2 linked regions of the Pseudonocardia sediminis genome follow. The protein of the gene in region 2 interacts with the protein of the main gene of each other region in a pairwise test. Links are inferred from orthologs where the notes say so. Each region holds a gene or a part of one and is shown on either strand. Other genes may lie near its edges. The genes, in order: rlmB and EV383_RS25955.

Evidence for each region.
Region 1: the proteins of EV383_RS25955 (region 2) and rlmB interact in binary tests that used the Escherichia coli proteins (3 or more experiments, as listed by UniProt). The link is inferred for Pseudonocardia sediminis from one-to-one orthologs.

Annotation. Positions count from the first base shown.
Region 1 is NZ_SHKL01000001.1:6,066,744-6,070,015, reverse strand. What follows is about bases 244-3,204. They hold rlmB (23S rRNA (guanosine(2251)-2'-O)-methyltransferase RlmB), read left to right. Parts: upstream 244-1,221; coding sequence 1,222-2,187; downstream 2,188-3,204. Other genes in these bases: EV383_RS28385 (metal ABC transporter ATP-binding protein), read right to left, coding at 3,113-3,204; EV383_RS28390 (metal ABC transporter permease), read right to left, coding at 2,259-3,104; cysS (cysteine--tRNA ligase), read left to right, coding at 244-1,178. In the rest of the region: more of cysS, read left to right, coding at 1-243; more of EV383_RS28385, read right to left, coding at 3,205-3,272. UniProt on the Escherichia coli protein: Specifically methylates the ribose of guanosine 2251 in 23S rRNA.
Region 2 is NZ_SHKL01000001.1:5,554,641-5,557,848, forward strand. The notes cover bases 236-3,132. They hold EV383_RS25955 (NAD(P)H-hydrate dehydratase), read right to left. Parts: upstream 2,475-3,132; coding sequence 996-2,474; downstream 236-995. Other genes in these bases: alr (alanine racemase), read right to left, coding at 236-831; EV383_RS25960 (alpha/beta hydrolase), read right to left, coding at 2,565-3,132. In the rest of the region: more of alr, read right to left, coding at 1-235; more of EV383_RS25960, read right to left, coding at 3,133-3,208. UniProt on the Escherichia coli protein: Bifunctional enzyme that catalyzes the epimerization of the S- and R-forms of NAD(P)HX and the dehydration of the S-form of NAD(P)HX at the expense of ADP, which is converted to AMP.

The sequences.
Region 1 (3,272 bases), 510 kb from region 2 along the record:
TCGACGACAAGATCCTGCGCAAGGCCGCCGACCACGGACGTCCGTGGTGGGAGTGGGCCGCCACGCACGAGCGGGCGTTCTCCGCGGCCTACACCGCGCTGGGCTGCCTGCCGCCGTCGATCGAGCCGCGGGCGACCGGGCACGTCACGCAGATGACCGAGCTGATCGAGCGTCTGATCGAGCGCGGGCACGCCTACGCCGCCGGTGGCGACGTCTACTTCGCGGTGCGCACGTTCCCCGAGTACGGCGCGCTGTCCGGGCAGAAGGTCGACGACGTCGCGCAGGGCGAGGGCGAGGCCACCGGCAAGCGCGACCCGCTGGACTTCACGCTGTGGAAGGCCGCGAAGCCGGGCGAGCCGAGCTGGCCGACGCCGTGGGGCGCCGGCCGCCCGGGCTGGCACCTGGAGTGCTCGGCGATGGCCACCGCCTACCTGGGCCCGGAGTTCGACATCCACGGCGGCGGCCTGGATCTGGTGTTCCCGCACCACGAGAACGAGCAGGCCCAGTCGCACGCCGCGGGCGACGGGTTCGCGCGGTACTGGCTGCACAACGCCTGGGTCACCATGGGCGGCGAGAAGATGTCGAAGTCGCTGGGCAACACGCTCGCGATCGAGGCGCTGCTGGGGCGGGTGCGCGGTGTCGAGCTGCGCTACTACCTGGTCGGCCCGCACTACCGGTCGGCGATCGAGTACTCCGACGCCGCGCTGGACGAGTCGGTATCGGCGTACCGGCGGATCGAGGCGTTCGTGAACCGGGTCCGGGAGCGCCACGGCGTCCCTGAGGCGGCCGCCGACGTCCCGGCCGAGTTCGCCGCCGCGATGGACGACGACCTGGGCACGCCGGGCGCGCTCGCCGTCGTGCACAACGCGGTGCGCGAGGGCAACACCGCCCTCGACGCCGGCGATGCGGCCGCGGCGAGCCGTTCCGCGTCCTGCGTGCGGGCGATGACCGGCCTGCTCGGTGTCGACCCGCTCGCGATCGCGTGCGACTCCGGTGCCGACGACGCCGCCCGCCAGGCGCTGTCCACCCTCGTCGACGCCATGCTCGACCAGCGCCGCGAGGCCCGGGCGGCGCGCGACTTCGCGACCGCGGACCGGCTGCGCGACGAGCTGCTCGCCGCCGGTGTCGCCGTCGAGGACGGCGCGGGCGGTTCCACCTGGTCGCTCAAGGACTCCTGAGCCACCGCACCCACTTCATCATCAGATCGGAAGTACACGACTCATGGCCGGCAACTCCAAGCGTCGCGGAGCCGTCCGCAAGGAAGGCACGAAGAAGGGCGCCGTCACCGGGTCCGGTGGGCAGTCCCGCCGCGCGCTGAAGGGCAAGGGCCCGACCCCGCCCGGCGAGATGCGCCCCGGGCACCCGAAGCAGCGCCGCGCCGCCGCGGCGGACCGTCGCAACCAGAAGGTCGCCGGCCGCCGGCACCGTCCGGGCGACGGCGAGACGCCGGAGACGGTGCTCGGCCGCAACCCGGTCGTCGAGTGCCTGCGGGCCGGTGTGCCGGCCACGGCGCTGCAGGTCGCCGAGGGCAGCGCCAACGACGAGCGGGTCACCGAGGCGATCGCGCTGGCCGCGAACGCCGGCATGTCCATCATGGAGGTGCCGCGCAACGACCTGGACCGGATCGCCGGCGGCGCCCTGCACCAGGGCATCGCGCTGCAGGTCCCGGCGTACGCCTACGCCCACCCCGACGAGCTGCTCGAGCGTGCCGCGAACAGCCGCAACCCGGCTCTGATCGTCGCCCTCGACGGGGTGACCGACCCGCGGAACCTGGGTGCGGTCGTCCGGTCGGCGAGCGCGTTCGGCGGGCACGGCGTCGTCGTGCCGCAGCGCCGCGCGGCCGGGATGACGGCCGTGGCGTGGCGGACCTCGGCCGGCACCGCGGCCCGCCTGCCGGTCGCCCGTGCCACCAACCTGACCCGGACCCTGCAGGAGTACGCGCAGGCCGGGCTGATGATCGCCGGGCTCGCCGCCGACGGTGACGTCTCGCTCGACGAGTTCGACCTGGCCACCGGCCCGCTCGTGCTCGTCACCGGGTCCGAGGGCAAGGGGCTGTCGCGCCTGGTCAAGGAGACCTGCGACCTGACGGTCTCGATCCCCCTGGCCGCACAGGTCGAGTCCTTGAACGCCGCGGTCGCGACGGGCGTCGTCCTCGCGGACGTGGCGCGTCGCCGTCGCATCGGCTGAGCCCGCTCGCCCGAACCAACGGCACCCTCGTCGGACACTGTCCGACGAGGGTGCGGTTCGTTGCGGGCGGGTCAGGCGCGGACCGGCGTCCGGCCGCGTAGGCGCGCCACCAGGCGGCACGTGAGGTAGGCCAGGAAGCCGATCGTGGCGACGTAGCCGGAGACCGGCAGGCCCGGGGCCAGCGACAGGATCGTGCCTCCGAGCAGCGACACCTCGGCGATGACGACCGCGAGCAGTGTGGCCAGGGCCGGGTTGGCCGTCACCCGGTTCGCCGCGGCACCCGGGACGATCATCACCGCGAGCACCAGGATCGAGCCGACGATCGGCACGGCCAGCGCCGTGGTCAGCCCGATCAGGACGGCGAACATCAGCGACAGCGCGCGGACCGGCACGCCGCGGGCGAGCGCGACGTCGGGGTCGGTGCTGGCGAACAGCAGCGGCCGGAACACCACCGCGAGCACCCCGACCACCACCACGGCGACGACGGCGAGCACCCACAGGTTCGTCCCGTCGACGGAGACGATCGAGCCCGTGAGCAGCCCGAACTTGTTCGACGCCCGTCCCTCGTAGAGCGAGAGCATCAGCACACCCAGGCCCAGGCCGAACGCCATCACGACGCCGATCACCGAGTCCCGCTCGCGCTGGCGCAGGCCGAGCAGCCCGAACACCATGGCCGCCACGACGGCGCCGACCACCGATCCCAGACCCACCTCGATCCCCACCAGCAGCGCCGCCGCACCGCCGGTGAACGCCAGCTCGGCGGTGCCGTGCACGGCGAAGGACATCCCGCGCGAGACGATCAACGGCGTCAGCAGCCCCGCGACCAGGCCGAGCACGGCGCAGGCGATCAGGGCGTTCTGCACGAACGGCGCCTCGAGCAGCTCGCCGAGCCCCTCGAAGCTGATCAGCCGCGACAGCAGGTCGTTCACGACGCGACCGCCTCGCCGGAGTCCCCGTGGGTGTCGTGCCGGTCGACCGGGCCGTCCTCGGCGCCGACGACCACCAGCCGGTCGCGCACGCGCAGGACGTCGACGTCGGTGCGGTAGAGCTCGGAGAGCACCTCGGAGGTCATGACCTCCTCGGTC
Region 2 (3,208 bases):
CCACTCGTGGCCGTAGGACACCCCGTGCCCGGCCGGAACGGTCTTGACCAGCGCGACCCGGGCCCGCAGCGTCATCGCCGGGCGCAACGGGCTCGCCGACGGCTGCGCGATCGGGTCCAGCCCGTAGACGGCGATGCCCGGGCGGACCAGGTCGAGGTGCAGGTCGGGGCGGGTCATCGTGGCCGCGGAGTTGGCGAGGTGGCGCAGCGGGGTGAACCCGCGCTCGCGGACGTGGCGCCACGCGGCGTCGAGCGCGGCGGCCTGGACGTCCTGCATCGGGTGCGACGGCTCGTCGGCCTGGGCCAGGTGCGACCAGACGGCGACGATCTCGGCCGCACCGGAGGCGACGGCCGTGGCGGCGTCGTCGACCAGACCGGCCCACTCGGCGGGCGGGGCGCCGTTGCGGCCGAGCCCGGTGTCGGCCTTGAGGTGCAGCCGGACCGTCCGCCCGGTCCGGCGGCCCGCGGCCAGCACGGCGGCCAGGTGTTCACGGGAGGAGACCGACAGGTCCACCCCGGCGCCGACGGCCGGGTCGAAGTCCTCGTCCGGCACGTGCAGCCAGCTCAGCACGGGCGCGGTGATCCCGCCGGCACGCAGCGCGGTGGCCTCCTCCAGGGTGGCCACCCCGAGCCAGGTCGCGCCGGAGGACAGGGCCGCGCGGCCGACGTCGACGGCACCGTGGCCGTACCCGTCGGCCTTGACCACGACCATCGTCGCGGCGCCGGAGCGGGCCGCGGTCCCGGACAGCAGCCCGACGTTGTGCCGGACGGCGTCGAGGTCGACGACCGCCTCGGCGCGCGGGGCGACGAGTTCGGGCACGTGCGGAATCATGACATCCGTGAGGCTCCCGACGGAGCCGCAGCGGACCCTGATCATGATCGTCACACGGGAGCACCGGGTGACCAGGTGGTCACGCCGGGTGTGACGGTGGTCTCACGACGGGCGGTGATCGCCTCCCGGCGACCGCCCCCGGGCCGGGCAGGGACCGGGCCGTCTCAGGACCGGGCGGCGCGGACGGCGCGGATCGCCTCCGGGATCGCCGCCTGCATCCGTGACGCCGGGGCCGGGACCGGGGGCAGGCCGTGCTCTCGTGACGCCGTCGTCGCGGCGCGGCCGTGCACGAACGTCGCGCACCCGGCGGCCCACCACGGCTCCAGCCCGGCGGCGAGCAGCGCGCCGAGCACCCCGGTGAGCACGTCCCCGGACCCGGCGGTGGCGGCGAAGGAGTCCGCGGCCGGGTCGATCAGGGCGCGCCCGTCCGGGTCGGCGACGACGGTCGCGTTGCCCTTGAGCAGCACCGTCACCCCCAGGTCGGCGGCGGCCCGGCGGGCGGCGGCGACCCGGTCGGTCCCGACGTCACCGGCGATCCGCGCGAACTCCCCGGCGTGCGGGGTGAGCACGATCGGACGTCCGTGTATCCGCTCGCGCAGGTCGCGGTGCTTCGCGAGCAGCGTGATCGCGTCGGCGTCCACGCACAGCGGCACGTCGAGGTCGAGCACCGCCTCGAACAGGGCCCGGCCCGCGTCACCGGTCCCGATGCCGGGCCCGACGGCCCAGGCCTGGGTGCGCCCGGCGTCGGCGACGGAGCCGGTGGCGACGATCTCCGGCCAGTGCCGCCGGACCTCGTCGGCGGCCGACCCGGCGAAGCGGACCATGCCCGACGTCGACAGCGCGGCCGCGCCCGCGGCCAGCACCGCCGCACCCGGGTAGGTCGCCGACCCGGCGGCGATCCCGACGACACCCTGGCTGTACTTGTCGTCGGCCGGGCCGGGCACCGGCCAGAGCGCGCCGACGTCGGCCTCGGAGAGCAGGTGGGCGTGCGGCTCGGGCAGGTAGGGACCCAGCCCGAAGTCGACGACGTGCACCGGCCCGCACGCCGGTGCGGCGAGCGCGTGCACCGGCTTGCGTGCGCCGAACGTGACGGTGGCGGCGGCCCGGACGTACGGCCCGTCGGTCTCGCCGGTGTCCGCGCCCACCCCGCTGGGCAGGTCGCACGCGATCACCGGCACCCCCGCTCCGGCCGCGTCCGCGACCAGGCCGGCCGCCGGCTCCCGCAGCCCGGGCCGACCGGAGATGCCGACGACGCCGTCCACGACGACGTCGGCCCCGGTGACGGCGTCCCGCGCGGCGTCCGGCGCCGCATCCCGCGCGGGGCCGTCCACGGCGAGGACCCGGCCGCGGGCCCGGCGCAGCGCGGCGAGCCCGGCCGGATGGGCACGGTCCGGGGAGAGCAGCACCGCGGTGACCGACGCGCCGCGGCGGCGCAGCTCGAACCCGGCCCACAGCGCGTCGCCGCCGTTGTCCCCGGCGCCGACCAGCAGCGTCACCCGCCGCCCGTAGGTGTCGCCCAGGAACCGCCGCACGTGCGCCGCGAGGCCCGCCGCCGCCCGGCGCATCAACGCGTCCGGCGCGACGTCGGCCATCATCGCGCCCTCGGCCTCGCGGATCTGATCGGCCGTGAACACACCGTCCATCGCCGTGACGCTAGCCGCCCCCGCGCCCGCCCGCCGCGCACCGCCGCCCTGTCGACACGCGAGCGGACGGCCGATCCGGACCGCCGACGGCTACTGCGCGGCGGGCTCGGCCCCCTCGAAACCGGCGCTCAGGAACGCGGCCGCCTGGGTCATCGCCAGGTCCGCGCCGTCGAGGACCCGGTGGCACCCGAGGAAGCCGTGCATCATCCCCGGGAAGCGGCTCAGCGTGACGTGCACGCGCGCGTCCATCAGCGCCCGCGCGTAGGCCTCACCCTCGTCGCGCAGCACGTCCTGCTCGGCGGTGAACAGCAGCGTGGGCGGCAGGGCGGCGAGTTCGTCGTGGGTCGCGAGCAGCGGCGACAGGCGCGGGTCGCGGCGCTGGCCGTCCTCGGTGGTCTCCTGCGCGACGAACCAGTCGAGCGCGGTCGCCGTCAGCGGCGGGGTGTCGGCCGCGTCGCGCCGCGACGGGCGGTCGCCGTCGGTCAGGTCGGCGAGCGGATAGGCGAGCAGCTGGGCCGACGGGCCGCGCTCACCGGCCAGCGCGAGGGTGCGGCACGCCGCGGTCGCCATCGTCGCGCCGGCGCTGTCGCCGCCGACCGCGACGCGGCCCGGGTCGCCGCCCAGCTCGTCGCCGTGCGCGAGCACCCACCGCAGCGCGGCGACGACGTCGTCGTGCGACGCGGGGAAGGGCGCCTCGGGGGCACGCCGGTAGCCGACCGAGACCGCCAGGCACC